Regions from separate parts of the Planomonospora sp. ID91781 genome, predicted to be linked through region 2. Evidence: riboswitches for the same ligand, from Rfam matches in the RefSeq annotation. Region 2 holds a riboswitch; the other holds the start of a gene.
The links. Region 2 has a riboswitch for S-adenosylmethionine ahead of HS048_RS34260 (hypothetical protein). Riboswitches for the same ligand answer to the same signal wherever they lie in the genome.

Region 1 (7,589 bases), on a different contig from region 2:
ACCTCGAACCGGGCGTGGCAGTCGCCGGCCGAGCGGGTGACGACCTTCACCGGCAGCTCGCCGTAGGCCAGGTAGGGGTCGTCGCGCCGCAGGTCGACGTCCACCCCGGAGGCGCGGGCGATCGGACCGCTCACGCCGTACTGCATGATCTGCTCCCGGGAGAGCACGCCGACGCCGCGCGTGCGGGCCGTGAAGATCTCGTTCCCCACGACCAGGTCCTCGATGTCGGGCAGCCGCCGCCGCACGTCCTCGACCGCCCCGGAGGCGCGGCCGAGCCAGCCCTCGGGGATCTCCTCCTTCAGCCCGCCCACCCGGTTGAACATGTAGTGCATGCGCCCGCCGGAGATCTCCTCCATCACGGCCTGGAGCGTCTCGCGCTCCCGGAACGCGTAGAAGACCGGGGTGATCGCGCCGAGCTCCAGCGGGTAGGAGCCGAGGAACATCAGGTGGCTGAGGACCCGGTTGAGCTCGGCCATCAGGGTCCTGGCCCAGACGGCCCTGACCGGGACCTCCATGCCCAGCATGCGCTCCACGGCCAGGACCACGCCCAGCTCGTTGGCGAAGGCGGAGAGCCAGTCGTGCCGGTTGGCCAGCATGATGATCTGCCGGTAGTCCCTGACCTCGAACAGTTTCTCCGCGCCGCGGTGCATGTAGCCCACGATCGGCTCGGCCGCGCTGATCCGCTCGCCGTCCAGCGTGAGCCGCAGGCGCAGCACCCCGTGCGTGGACGGGTGCTGCGGGCCGATGTTGAGGACCATGTCCTCGGTCGCGAGCTCCTTGCCGCCACCGGCGCCGACACCGGCACCGCCACCGACCCCGGCGGCTCCGGCCCCGATTCCCACGACCCGTTCCGTCATAGGGGCCATGCTGCCACGTCAGCCGCGGGAGACAAGCTCCCGGAGGGCGCCGACGAGGCGGTCGACGTGCTCGGCGGTGGTGCCGATGCCGATCGAGGCGCGCACCGCCGAGGCGGCGGTGGCCCCGTCGTCGGCGCAGCCGCCGCTGTTCTCGATGCCGCCCAGCAGGTGGCGGACGAACGGGTGGGCGCAGAACTTCCCGTCCCGCACGCCGATGCCGTACTCGTTGGAGAGCGCCTCGGCGACCTCGCGGGCGGTGCGGCCGTCCACCACGAAGGAGACGATGCCGACCCGGGGGTGGTCCGGGCCCCACAGGGAGAGCTCGTGCACGCCCTCGATCCCGGCGAGCCCCGCGCGCAGGCGGGCGAGCAGCCGCTCCTCCTCACGCATCAGCGCGGTCCAGCCGGTGGCGGTGAGGGCGTCGCAGGCGGCGGCCAGGGCGACGGCGCCCAGCACGTTGGGGGTGCCCGCCTCGTGCCGGGCCTCGGGGTCGTCGTGCCACTCGACCTCCGCCGTGCCCGTGCCCGTTCCCGCCGTGCCCGTTCCCGCCGTGCCCGTTCCCGCCGTGCCCGTGCCCGTGGTCGCTGCGCCCGTCGTGTCCGCGGTCGTCGGACCCGCGGTCGTCGGACCCGCGGTCGTCGGGCCCGCGGTGCCCGCGCCGCCGTGCACGGCCCGCACCGCCCCGCCGCCCCGCAGGTACGGCGGAGCCTCCGCGAGCCAGTCGGGGCGGCCGACGAGCACGCCCGTGCCGAAGGGCGCGTAGAGCTTGTGGCCGGAGAAGACCACGTAGTCCAGGTCGAGCGCGGTCAGGTTGAGCGGGCGGTGCGGGACGAGTTGGGCGGCGTCGACGAGGATGCGGGCGCCGTGACGGTGGGCGATGTGCGCCAGGGCGGCGATCGGCCAGAGCTCGCCGGTGACGTTGGAGGCGGCGGTCACCACGAGCAGCTTCGGGCCGTCGCGGTCCGCCAGGGCCGCCAGCGCCTCGTCGGCCGCGCGGACGGCCTCGCCGGGGAAGGCGGGGGGCGCGAGCCGTACGGCGCCGGCCCAGGGCAGCAGCGAGGCGTGGTGCTCGGTGTCGAAGACCACGACGGTGGTCCCCTCGGGCAGGGCGCGGGCCAGCAGGTTGGTGGCGTCCGTGGTGTTGCGGGTGAAGACCACCGCGTCACCGGGGCGGGCGCCGACGAAGGCGCGGACCGTGTGCCGGGCCTGCTCGTAGCGGGCCGTGGTGAGCTGGGAGGCGTAGCCGGCGCCCCGGTGGACGCTGGAGTAGGCCGGGAGCGCGGCGGCGACCGCGGCGCTCACCGGCTCCAGACACGGCGCGCTGGCGGCGTAGTCGAGGTTGGCGTAGGGGACCAGTCTGCCGCCCCGGACGGGGACCTCCAGGTCGGCGCCGAGCACCGCGGGGATCGGCCGCCCCCCCGGAGCCGCCGGGACCGCCTGCCCGGGGAGCGGGGCCGCCGGAGCCGCGGCCGGGGCGGCGGCGGTCCGGTCGGCGGGCACGGGGCGGGCTCCGGCGGAGGCTCCGGTGCCGGTACCGGTACCGGTACCGGTGCCGGCGGGGGCGGGGGTGAAGATTCCGAGGACGGACACGCCAGGACTCCTTCGAGGTCATCGGACCCCAAGCCCTCGGGTGGCGTTGGTGCGTGGAGCCCGCGCTTGCCCGGCACACCTCGTGCCGGACCAGGTCCTCACCCGGGGCACCCCGCCGCGGACGCGAGGGTTGCCGGCCAGCGAGCCGGGGCTTGTCACTGGCACTCATGACCTACAGGCGAACTATAACCATCACCGGGCGCGGTTCCGCAAGTCGGCCGTCCCACCGGCCGGTCGCTCCGCGGCCCGCCGGGTTCTGCGACCTGCCGGGTTCTGCGACCTGCCGGGCTCCGTGACCTGCCGGGCTCCGTGACCTGCCCGGCTCGGCGACTCGTCCGGCGCCGGGATCATCCCGGCGATCGTGGGCAGGAACTACCGGCGTCCGCCGATCGTCTACGCGGCGTGACCCCACGGAACGGCACGACCCCGCGAAGGAGACGGCGATGGACTGGGTGACCGACCCGCAGATCTGGATAGGGTTCCTCACCCTCGTCGGCCTGGAGATCGTCCTCGGCATCGACAACATCATCTTCATCTCGATCCTGGCGGGCAAGCTCCCGCCCGAGCAGCGGGACCGGGCCCGCAAGCTGGGCCTGCTCGCCGCGCTGCTCAGCCGCCTGGCGCTGCTGCTGGCGCTGTCGTGGGTCATCCGGCTCACCCAGCCGCTCTTCGAGGTCCTCGGGCAGGAGATCTCGGGCCGGGACCTGATCCTGATCCTGGGCGGACTGTTCCTGATCGGCAAGAGCGTCTTCGAGGTCCACGACAACCTGGAGGGCAAGTCCGGCCACGCCGGGGGCAGGGTGGCCGCCTCCTTCGGCGCGGTGATCCTCCAGATCATGATCCTGGACATCGTCTTCTCGCTCGACTCGGTGATCACCGCGGTCGGCATGGTGGACGAGATCGGCGTGATGGTCGCGGCCGTCGTCGTCTCGGTCCTGGTGATGCTGTTCGCCTCCGGGCCGATCAGCCGCTTCGTGGACAGGCACCCGAGCATCAAGATGCTCGCCTTGTCCTTCCTGATCCTGATCGGCGTCGTGCTCCTGGCCGAGGGCTTCGAGCAGCACATCCCCAAGGGCTACGTCTACTTCGCGATGGCCTTCTCGCTGCTGGTGGAACTGCTCAACATCCGCGTGCGGAGCAAGGCCGGGGCCGAGGAGCCGGTCGAGCTGCACCACCGCTACGAGGAGGGCGGGACGGACAGGCCCACCGGCGCCTGACCGGGATACCGCTGCGAAGAGGACGGGACGGACAGGCCCACCGGGGCCTGACTGGGATTACGATGCCGATGTGAAGTTTGATCCTTGGAGTCCGGAATTCGTCGCCCACCCGTACGACGTCTACGCCGAGCTGCGGCGGGAGCGGCCGGTCGGCTTCTTCGAACCGACCGGCCAGTGGCTGGTCGCCCGGCACGCCGACGTCAACGCGCTGCTCCGCGACCGCAGGCTCGGCAGGTCCTACCTGCACGTGGCCACCCACGCGGAGTTCGGCAGGCCCGACGACCCCGGCTTCCAGGACCCGTTCTGGCGGGTGATCCGGGCCGGGATGCTCGACGTCGAGCCGCCGGTGCACACGCGGCTGCGGCGGCTGGTGTCCAAGGCGTTCACCCCGCGCATGGTCGAGGCCCTGCGCCCCAAGGTCGCCGAGCTCGCCACCGGGCTCGTCGACCGGTTCGCCGAGAGCGGCGGGGGCGACCTCATCGCCGAGGTGGCCGAGCCGCTCCCGGTGACCGTGATCGCCGAGATGCTCGGCGTGCCCGAGGCCGACCGGCACCTGCTCCGGCCCTGGTCCGCCGACATCTGCGGGATGTACGAGCTCAACCCCTCGATCGAGGCCCAGCGCACCGCCGTGCGCGCCGCCTCGGAGTTCTCCGACTACCTCGTGGGGCTGGCCCGCCACCGGCGGGAGCATCCCGGCGACGACCTGATCAGCGCGCTGGCGCAGGTCGCCGACGGGGGCGACGCGCTCACCGAGGAAGAACTGGTCGGCACCTGCGTCCTGCTGCTCAACGCCGGGCACGAGGCGACGGTCAACGTCACCGGCAACGGCTGGTGGTCCCTCTTCCGCAACCCCGCCGAACTGGAGCGGCTCCGCGCCGACCACGGCCTGCTGCCGACCGCGATCGAGGAGCTGATGCGGTGGGACACCCCGCTGCAGATGTTCGAGCGCTGGGTGCTGGAGGACATCACCGTCGGCGGGGTGGACATCCCGCGCGGCAGCGAGGTGGCCCTGCTGTTCGGCTCGGCCAACCGCGACCCCGAGGTGTTCGACGACCCCGACCGCCTGGACGTCGGCCGGGCGGACAACCCGCACATCTCCTTCGGCGCCGGCATCCACTTCTGCCTGGGCGCGCCGCTGGCCCGGATCGAGCTCGCCGAGTCGTTCGGCGCCCTGTTGCGCCGGGCCCCGGCGATGGAGCTCGCCGCCGAGCCCGTCTGGGGCCCCGGCTACGTCATCCGCGGCCTGGAGTCCCTCCAGGTCCGCGTCTGAACCCGGGTCCCGGCCGAACGGCGTCCGCATCCGGGACGCGTCCGAGGCCGTGTCCGAGGCGCGCACGGCCGCGGACACCGGCTCCGCGGGTCCCGGCTCTGCGGGCCCCGGTCCGGCCGTGAGGCGGCCGGACGGGCCGGGCGCTCAGCGGCGCTCCTGGACGAGCCAGCCGAAGCCGCCCAGCCCGCCGGGGTCGAGCAGCTCCGCCTCCTCCGATGCCCGCACCAGGGCGCGGAGATAGCCGTGCGGATCGGTGCGGGCGAGGTCGGCCGGGGGCCGGGTCCCGGTTAGGCCGAGGGCGCGCAGGGCCTCGCGCTGCGTGGTCAGCGCGGCGGTGGCGGCCCCGGCCCGCTCCCCGGCCGCCGCGCAGGCGTCCAGGGCGACGTGCGCGGTGATGTCGCAGGATCCGTCGGGCACGGGCGGGACGGCCGCGCCGTCGCGGTAGCCCGCCAGCGTGCCGTACGGCGGGCGGCCGCCCGAGGCGTGCGCGTAGTCGACGGCAATGGCACGCCCCTGCGCCAGCCGTGCGACGACCCGCGCCCAGGCGTCGTCACGGGGCGCGCCGATCTCCGCCCGCTCGCCCGCCGCCCGCATCGGCCACCAGCGGTCCAGCCAGGCCAGGTCGGCCGCCGCGGGCCGGTCGCCGAGCCGCTCCTCGCCGGTCGAGGGATCGACCAGCACCAGCCGCGGCCCGTCCGGGGTCTGCTCGGCGACGTCCACCGGCACGTTGTCCAGCCACTCGTTGGCGATCGCCAGGCCGCGGATCCGGTCCGGCGGGACGGGCGACCAGACGATCTCCACGGGCAGGCCGGGCGGCCGGGGGGCCAGGTCCACCGCGGTCGGCCGGAGCCTGGCCCGCAGGTCCGCCGGGGCGAGCGCCGCGACCCGCGCGGCCAGGGTGCCCTCGCCGGCACCGAGGTCCACCAGATCGACCTCGGGCGGCCGCCCGAGCGCGTCGTCCACCGCCAGGAGCTCGCGCAGCACGGCCTCGGCGAACACGGCGGAGGCGCCGACCGAGGTCCGGAAGTGCCGGGAAGGGCGCTCGCGCAGGTAGAAGCCGTTCTCGCCGTAGAGCGCCCACTCGGTCGCGACACGCCAGCTGAGCCACATGATCGGAGACGCTACCCGGCTCTCCGAGGGATTCGCATGGGACGGAGATGACACGCCGGGTGAACGGGTTACCGCTCCCTGTAATCACTTTGCGTTAACGTTGCTCACGCCGGTGGCGATCGGTGCCCGGCCCGCTCCCCCAGCGGGCGCGGTCCCGGTGCCCTCCGGCAGCGCTGATCACTCGTGTCGGCACCATCGGGCGCCGGGCCCTGGGGAACGGTCCGGCGCCCGCCGCCGTCTCCGGGCGGTCCCTCCGGTCCGGAGGCCTCCTGACGCCGCGGTCGGCGGTTCCCGGCGCTCCGGGCGACCACGCCTCCCGGCGCCACGTCTCCCGAGGTCAGGTCTCCGGGCGACCGCGTCTCCCGGCGCCACGCCTCCGGGCGGGTGCCGTGACACCACCGTCGGGGTTCGGCCCGTTACGCTGGACGACTGGGCATGCAGCCCCATGTTGGCGAAGGACGGGACATCGTGGACACAGGTGATCGCCCGGCGCGGCTGGCAGTCGGGGTGCTCGGAGCCGGACGGGTCGGCTCGGCGCTCGGCGCCGCCCTGGCGAGGGCGGGTCACCGGCTCGTGGCCGTCAGCGGCGTCTCCGACGCCTCCAGGCGCAGGGCGGCCGACCGGCTGGGTCTGGCCCCCAGCGGTCCGGAGGACGTGGTGGCCCGCGCGGACCTCGTCCTGCTCACGGTCCCCGACGACGTGCTGCCCGGCCTGGTCGCGGGCCTGGCAGAGACGGGCGCCGACCTGCGCGGCAAGCTGCTGGTCCACACCAGCGGCGCGTACGGCCTGGCGGTGCTGAACCCGGCGGTCGAGCGCGGGGCGCTCCCGCTGGCGCTGCACCCGGTGATGACCTTCACCGGCAGGGACGACGACCTGAGCCGGCTGACCGGCATCACGTTCGGCGTCACCGCGCCCGAGCCGCTCCGCCCGGTGGCCGAGGCGCTGGTCATCGAGATGGAGGGCGAGCCGGTCTGGATCGAGGAGCGGGACCGGGCGCTCTACCACGCGGCCCTGGCGAACGCGGCCAACCACATGGTCACGCTCATCGCGGAGTCGTCGGAGCTGCTGCGGAAGATCGGCGTGGACGAGCCGGGCCGGATGCTCGGCCCGCTGCTCGGCGCCGCCCTGGACAACGTGCTCCGGCTCGGCCTGGCCGGGCTGACCGGTCCCGTGGTGCGGGGCGACGCGGGCACGGTCCGCAAGCACGTGGACGCGCTCATCCTCGCCGCCCCCGAGGCCGCGGACGCCTACGTGGCCCTCGCTAGGCTCACGGCGGACCGGGCGCTCGCGGCCGGGCTGCTCAAGCCCGAGGCCGCCGAGCGCCTCCTGGACGCCCTGGGAGGGAACATATGGACCTGATCGTGGCGGGTGACCGCACCGAGCTGGCCGAGGCCCGCCGGACGCTGCGCGTCGGCCGCGAGGTCTCCGACGGCAGGGTCGGCCTGGCGCTGGTGCCGACCATGGGGGCCCTGCACGAGGGTCACCGCTCGCTCGTGCGGCTGGCCCGGGAGCGGGCCGACCGCGTCGCGGTGAGCATCTTCGTCA
Region 2 (7,589 bases):
GGAGGTGATGAGTACCTGTCCGCCGGTCAAGCGGCCCAGGTACGGCTGCAGATGATCGGCATCCTCGACGTTGTCGAAGACGACCAGCCAGCGCCGGTGCGCGGCCAGCCAGGCCAGCGCCCAGGCCGTCGCCGTCTCAGCCGAGGCCTGGGCGGCGGCCTCGGCGGCCACGCCCGCGCACAGCGCCCGACATAGAGCGGCCAGGCCCGCCTCGATGGCCTGCGGGGACTCGGCGTCGATCCACCACACCAGGTGGTAGCCGTCGTGGTGGCGCAGGGCATAGTGCAAGGCCAGTTCGCTTTTGCCGATTCCGCCCAACCCGACCACGGTCTGGGCGATCACTCCGGGCCCGGCCGCCAGCATCTGCCCCAGCGCCCCCAGTTCGTCGTCGCGGCCGACGAACACCGCCGCCGGTCGGCGCGGCAGCCCCACCAACCCGGTCGCCGGCACTCTGGTCACCGGCGGCAGTACCGGAGCTGGGGCGGCGGTGACCATCCCGGCGACGAGGCCGTGGAAGGTGCCGGAGGAGAAGTCGACGTGGTCCGCGCCGTAGACGCGGCCGCCGCCGGAGCCGACGCCCTGGTCTGGTGACGGCTGCTCCCGGGTGCTCATCCCTTGCCGGTGACCGGGCCGTGGAAGGTACCGCGGGAGAAGTCGACATGATCGCCGCCGTAGATGCGGCCACCGTGCGAGACGTCGCCGGTCTGCACCACGTTGCCGCCGGCCGAGACCGTCGCCCGGGCCTGGTCGAGCATGTCGGTGATCTCGGCGGCCAGCTGCGCATCGGCGGCCAGCGCCTTGCGGATGGCCAGGCGCATCGCCGCCTGCACGTCGGGATCCTCCGGCGCCGCGACCAGGTCCGCGACCGCCTCCGGGGTCTCTTCTTCGGTCGAGGCGGTGCCGAAGAGGCGCTGGAGGAGGCGCTGGCCCCAGGCCACGGTGGCGTCGGCGGCCTGCTCCTGGGTGCGGGCCAGCACCGCGCCGCCGTAGGCGGATGCGGCCGCGCTCACGTACGGGATCGCCTGCTCGGCCAGGACCGTCAGCTCCGCACTCATCGCACCCCTCCTTCACCGGCCCGCCCGCCGCTGAGGTGGAGCAGGCCCTCACCTCCGGTCACTTGGACTGTAGATCCGCATACGCCGCAATGACAGACGAATCCACCGATCGGCGGGCAAGGAACCCGATCTGATCAGCCAGAAGCAGGGTGAGACGAGAAGGGTCCGGTGCGGGATCCGGGCCCCGAACCTGACCGGCCGCAGGAGTTTCGGAAGCCGTTGTTTCCGGAACCCGGGTGGCCATGGCGATCCGTCTCGGAGCCTGCCGGTCGCGGCGACGGACCGTTACGGTCGCGGTCATGACGACGCAGGATTTTCCCGCGGCACCGCTCGATCCGTACGCCGCCTCGCTGGGACGCAAATGGATGGCCGCCGGCGCGCTGCTGCGCGATGCGGCGGGCGCGGTGCTGCTGGTCGACCCGGTCTACAAGCCCCGGTGGGACGTGCCCGGCGGCGCCGTCGAGCCCGGCGAGTCCCCCACCGCGGCGTGCCGCCGGGAGGTGGCCGAGGAGCTCGGCCTGGACCGGCCGGTCGGACGCCTGCTGGCGGCGGATTGGATCCCGCCGCGGCCCGGCTGGCCGGACGGGGTGATCTTCCTCTACGACGGCGGTGTCCTGACCTCCGAGGAGATCGCCGCGCTCCGGCTGCCGGCCGACGAGCTGGCTGGCTGGAGGTTCGCCGACCCGGGCCGGGTGCCCTCGCTGGTGCCGGCCGCGCTGGCCCGGCGCATCGCCGCGGCCCTGCGGGCGGCGGCCGACGGCACGGCGGCGTGCCTGGACGACGGCCACCCGGCCAGCTGACCGGCTCGGGCAGCGCGCCCGGGTCCGGGCGGCAGGCGCCCGGCCGGTCCGGTCTTCCGGGATGGCCGGGCGGCTCGTACGCTACAGGCGATGGTCGGCTCGGACACCACGCGCCTGATCGTGCTGCGGGGCAACTCCGCCTCGGGCAAGAGCGCCGTCGCCGCGCGCCTGCGCGCCTGCTACGGGCGTGGTCTGGCGGTGGTGGGCCAGGACGTCGTCCGCCGCGACATCCTCAAGGAGCCCGATGTCCCCGGGGCGGTGAACATCGGGCTGATCGACGTGGTGGCCCGCTACGCGCTGGACGCCGGCTACCACGTCGTCGTGGAAGGCATCCTGTACGCCGACCGCTACGGCCCGATGCTGACGGCCCTGGGCGCCGACCATCGCGGGGTGAGCCGCTTCTACTACCTCGATGTGCCGTTCGCCGAGACCCTGCGCCGGCACGCCACCAAGCCCACCGCCGGCGCCTACGGCGAAGCGGAGATGCGCCGGTGGTATCGGCCGCGGGACCTGCTCGACGATGGACGCGAGGAGATCATCGGCGTCGGCAGCTCGCTGCAGGAGACCGTCCGGCGGATCCTGACCGACACCCGCCTGCACCGCTGATTCTCAGCTCGAAGGTCGCCACCATAGGCGCGTGGTCAGAGTCGGGGTGCTTGCGGTCGACGGCGAAGGCGGCCATGCGACCTGCCGTTTGTGGCCTGCGTGATTCCTCGCCGGGCAATTGACGATTAAGTGAACAAATCGCTAGCCTCCGAGGCAGGTCATGAGTTCCAGTGACAAGCCCCGGCCCGCTGGACGGCATCCCGCCTGCCGCAGGTGCCCCGGGTGAGGACCTGCTCCACGCGTGGTGCGTGGAGAACGGCGGATCACCGGGGCGCGGCACCACCGGGGTCCCAGACTCCGCAGGAGCGTCGTCATGGCCGTACCCGGCGTCGTCTTCGATCCGCTGCCGAACGGCTGCGCCGCTGCCAGTCGATGACGTTCGCCTCCTGGAACGTTCCTTGAGGCTCCCGACTGCCGCTCACGCTACTTCGGCGACCCCCGTGACAACAGCAAGGAAGAGCAGCCCTCAGTGGAAGGACCTACCGGAATGGACGCCGCCACGGCGAAGGACCTGTTCCTGACGGCCGAGACCACCCCGGAGGGCGAGCGCGGCACCGCCCAGGCGTTCGACCGGTGGCTTGCCCAGGGGCATGATGTGGCCTTCTACCGGGCCACCGACGGCCGCGTACTCGCCCGGCCTGCGGGCCGGGCCGAGTCCCCGTCGAAGAAACTGCTCAGTGACCGGTACGGCTCCGCCGACCTGATCGAGGTGTTCCTCAATCCCTCCCCGGCGGTGGGGGAGCACCATGATGAGGAGTTCGACGACGAGGAGGACCGGTACGAGGACGAGAACGACGAAGACGGCTTCGACGATCTCACCGATGATTCCACTGCCGACGCAGATGAGGAATCACCCTGGCCCGCGGTGCAGACGCTCAACGCGCGCCGGGCACGACAGTTCCTGCTGTCCACGCTCCAGAGCTGCGGTTCGCGGTCCGGCGGACACGACTTCTACGATCTCCTGCTCGACCATGGCCACGGCCTGGCCTTCTACGCCCGGACCGGACAGGGCCAGCCCGAATTGCTGTGCCGTCACTACGGTGGCCCCGCTCCTCGCCTGCTGCCCGCCGTACCGCCGGAGGTCCTCGAAGCGTCCTGGGGCCACGAGTGGAGACTGGCGGCCACCTACCAGGGGCCCGCGCTCTTCCACAGCGACTGGCGGGACCAGCGGGATCACGTGTCCGCTCTGCCGCTGCAGTCCTTCCTCACCGTCCATATCGCAGGCGCCGGTGAGTTCGCGCTGCGCACGCGCGGCGGCGTTCTCGAACTGATCAGATCCGGGCCGGAGGGCGCTGGGACCGTCACCGCGCTGGGTCGGCCGGAGCCCGACGATGACCCGCTGGCCTTCGCCCTGCGGGTCGTTCCCGACCTTCTCACCTTCTCTCCGGACGCGACGGTGGACATCACGAGCGACACCCCGTACGCCGTCGCCGACGCCATCCGCTTCAGCGCCGACCTCGACCCCGCTCGCGAGCGGGATGTCCCGCCTCACGCATACGACCGTCTCGAAGACGGCTTCTTGCGCGGCGAGGAGGAACGGCTGCTCGGCTACTTCGGCAACCTCGTCCCCCTCACCGTGCGGGTCAACGGCATACCGCACTTCGCTGCGGACCTCGACGGCGATCAGGTGCTCGTGCCCGTCACGGGTGAGGGCAGGTTCCCCTCACCCGTCCTGAACCGCATGTTCCTATCGATCGGCTACGACTACGACGGCGGCGGTAGCTCCAGCGGCCCCGGGGTCGAGACGATCGGCGAGATCCGGCCTGGCCTCAACGTCTCCTGGGGAGACTTCGCCGAAGAGATGTGGGACCGGAGCCTGACACTGTCGCGCGACGGCCTGCCGGGGTTCGCCGCCCGGCAGCTTCAGCGCTCCGAATTCAGCGGCCGCCTCCTGGACGGTGTGCTCGGAGGCCCGAAGGCTCCTGCGGAAGAGGACTTCGAGGTGTACGACGCCGATGACGAGGCGGCGCACTACGCCTTCGGCGTGCCCGAACTCGGCTTCGAACCACGCGGCGACGAAGGGATGCGCTTCCTGCACGCCCTGCTGGAGACCTACTCGGGCGACACCGGAACCGCCCAGCGCATCCGGGCGATCCTCGGCCGATGAGACCCTTCGACCGTTTGCGGCCGCCCGTCCCGGAAGTCCTGCCCGACGCTGTCACGGGATGCGCCGGCACTGGACGGCCCGCCCTATGACCACGCGATTGGGCGACTACCTCCTGCTGCGCGAGCTGGGCAGGGGCGGGCAGGGCGTGGTCCACCTGGGCGAGGACCCGTCCGGGGTGAAAGTCGCCGTGAAGGTGCTGCACGCCCGCTTCGCAGACGAGCCCGGCGCCCGAGAGCGCTTCCTACGCGAGGTGCAGACCGCACGCAGGGTCGCCGCGTTCTGCACGGCGCGCGTCATCGAGGCCGACCTGACCGGAGATCAGCCGTACATCGTCAGCGAATACGTCGAGGGCAAGTCGCTGGCCGAACTGGTACGCGCTGACGGACCACGGGACGCGGGCGCGCTGGCCCGCCTGGCGATCGGCACGATGACCGCGCTGCTGGCCATCCACCGGGCCGGGATCGTGCACCGCGACTTCAAGCCGAGCAACGTGCTGCTCGGCCCCGAGGGCCCAGTGGTGATCGACTTCGGTATCGCCAAGGTACTGGATGCCACCTCCACCCAGTCCAGTGCGGTCGTGGGCACCCCGTCCTTCATGTCACCCGAGCAGGTCGCCGGCGAGCAGGTCGGGCCCGCCTCGGACGTGTTCAGCTGGGCCGTCACCACGGCCTTCGCCGCGACCGGCCGGATGCTCTTCGGCGGTGACAGCATCCCGGCGGTGCTCAACCGGATCTCCCACCATGAGCCCGACCTGACCGGCGTACCGGAGCCGCTGCACGGGCTGCTGGCCGGCTGCTTGGCCAAGCAGCCGGCCGACCGGCCCTCCCCGGCTGAGATCTTGCTCACCCTGACCGGACACGGCGCGGCTGAGCAGCTCACAACGGACGACCCGCTCACCGTGGACCTGCGCCACGCCGCGACCCTGGCCTACACCAGGCGCCTGGAAGAGCGCTTCGCGCCGCCGGTGACGGCCACCGAGCCCACCCCACCACCTACCGGCCCTCCGGCAGGGGCTCCCGGTTTCCGTGCTCCCTCCACACCGCCGACACGGATCCCCGGCCCCACCCGCCCTCCGGCGCCGGCATCCTCTGCCCGCATCGCGGGAGCCGTCGCCGCCGCGCTCGCACTCGCGGTCGCGGGCACCTTGGTGGTCAACCGCGCGGCCGGTCAGGACTCATCGTCCACAACTGCCCCTGCGAGTCCGATACCGGCCGTCGCGACCGTGACCGTGACGCCCTCGGCTGCGGTGACGGCTCCTGCCGTACCGGAACCCACTCTGGAGCCGGAGCCCGAGGACAGCACCGCGTCTTCCGCACCTTCCCCCGAGCAGACGACAGCGCCCGCCCCCGGCGAGGGGATCACGACCTGGCTGGCCCAGAGCCAGGGCTACGACGCGACCGCTCAGATCGATGGCCGCACCGTCGCCGTGTCGGGTGGCGGCGACGGCTGGGTCACCGCCTGGGACCCGGCCAAGGGCACCACGATCGGCGAGCCCGTCGACTGCAACGGAGGCGGCCTCAACCCGATCACCGCCCTGTCGGTCGCCGAGATCAGCGGTCACCCGGCCGTGCTATGCACCGGCAGCGGCCATGAGATCCGCGCCTACGACCTAAGGACCGGCCGCCGCCTGGTCAGGCCGTACCGGACCACCTACGGCATCCGCACCCTCGCCTTGACCGAACGCGGCGGCCGGCCCGCCGTCGTGTACGGCGACGGCCACAGCAAGAAACTCAAGACCTTCCCCCTGAGCGACCACGAGAAGGTGACCGAGCTCGGCATCACCGGCGAAAGCGGGGACGGCGGCGGCTACGGCCCCTTCCAGATCGTCACCGGCACGGTCGGCGGCCGCCGGGTCGCCGTCTCCGCCGCCGGCTACGACGGCGTGCACGTCATCGCTCTGGACACCGGAGCGCTCCTGGTCCCGCCGCTGGATGCGGCCCGCTCCGACGGCAAGGATCACTTCGAGGCTTGCTCCGTCGCCCTGGCCGAGCGCGGCGGCCGGACCGTGGTGCTCAGCGGCTGGAGCGACGGCACCATCCGCGTCTTCGACCCGCGCACCGGCCGCCGGATTGGCGCCACGATCACCCCGCACGTCACCGAGAGCGACCCCGGCCAAAACCCCGACGTCACCGGCCTGTTCCCGGTCAAGGCCGGCGGGCGCCAGCTGGTGACCTCCCGCGACAGCCAGGATGGCCTCCACGTCTGGGACCTGGCCACCGGAAAACCCGTCAGGAAGGAATGAGCCGTGCCCGAGCTGACCGGACAGGCACGTAAGACCGCCGCCGGCATCCTCACCGTATGGCCGGCCGCCACGATGATCATCGACGGGAGTTACGGCAATGTGGTGTTCGCTGTTCTCCAGCAGTGGCAGGACACCCTGCTCGACCAGCCGCCGACCCCGTCCGAGGAGGAGCTCGCCGACCTCGAGATGAGCGAAGAGGCTTGGCATGAGTACCAGTACAACGAGCACCGGCTCCCGCTGCACCTGGTCACCGACGAGTGGATGCCCATGGAGATCGCCGAACGTTTCGGCGTGCCGGACAACGGGTTCGGCCTCGACTACTGGCCTGCCGAGCACCTCTACCCCATCGAGCGGCAGGCGGAGATCGAGCAGGCGCTCCGCGATTTCGGATTCACCGTGGTCGGGGGCAGCCTCGGCAGTGACGGCGCCTTCCTCGACCGGTGGTTATCCTGACTATCGCCCATCAACCCGCCTATCGAAGATCGACAGGTCGATGAACATCCACATACGCCGCAATCTTCCATCTGCAACACGCTGAAATCCCTACAGCCCACTGAGAGTTCTCCATGCAGGACACCCGGAAAGTCCAGACCGCCGTCCTCGGATCCCCTCTTTCGCACGAGCCGATCGTGATGCCGACCGAACGAATCGACGCCGAGCTGCTCCGTAAAAATTATAGAGGAAAGCGGTTCTTTTGCGGCGAATGGCTGGGCGGGTGCGGGAAAGAGCTCTATACGCGGATCGGACCCGTCCGGGTTCCGCACTTCGCACATCATCCC

Region 1: another riboswitch for S-adenosylmethionine. It lies ahead of HS048_RS36730 (aminotransferase class V-fold PLP-dependent enzyme); the one in region 2 lies ahead of HS048_RS34260 (hypothetical protein).

Annotation. Positions count from the first base shown of each region.
Region 1 is NZ_JABTEY010000001.1:704,470-712,058, reverse strand. It holds gene HS048_RS03270 (NADH-quinone oxidoreductase subunit D) at 1-857, opposite strand, end outside; gene HS048_RS36730 (aminotransferase class V-fold PLP-dependent enzyme) at 876-2,357, opposite strand; SAM riboswitch class IV at 2,505-2,620, opposite strand; gene HS048_RS03255 (TerC family protein) at 2,891-3,664, shown strand; gene HS048_RS03250 (cytochrome P450) at 3,735-4,934, shown strand; gene HS048_RS03245 (SAM-dependent methyltransferase) at 5,079-6,044, opposite strand; gene HS048_RS03240 (Rossmann-like and DUF2520 domain-containing protein) at 6,513-7,403, shown strand; gene panC (pantoate--beta-alanine ligase) at 7,394-7,589, shown strand, end outside.
Region 2 is NZ_JABTEY010000004.1:74,411-81,999, reverse strand. It holds gene fxsT (FxSxx-COOH system tetratricopeptide repeat protein) at 1-612, opposite strand, end outside; gene HS048_RS34275 (hypothetical protein) at 609-1,055, opposite strand; gene HS048_RS34270 (NUDIX hydrolase) at 1,355-1,855, shown strand; gene HS048_RS34265 (kinase) at 1,946-2,461, shown strand; SAM riboswitch class IV at 2,618-2,726, shown strand; gene HS048_RS34260 (hypothetical protein) at 2,949-4,568, shown strand; gene HS048_RS34255 (WD40 repeat domain-containing serine/threonine protein kinase) at 4,654-6,810, shown strand; gene HS048_RS34250 (hypothetical protein) at 6,814-7,263, shown strand; gene HS048_RS34245 (competence protein CoiA family protein) at 7,377-7,589, shown strand, end outside.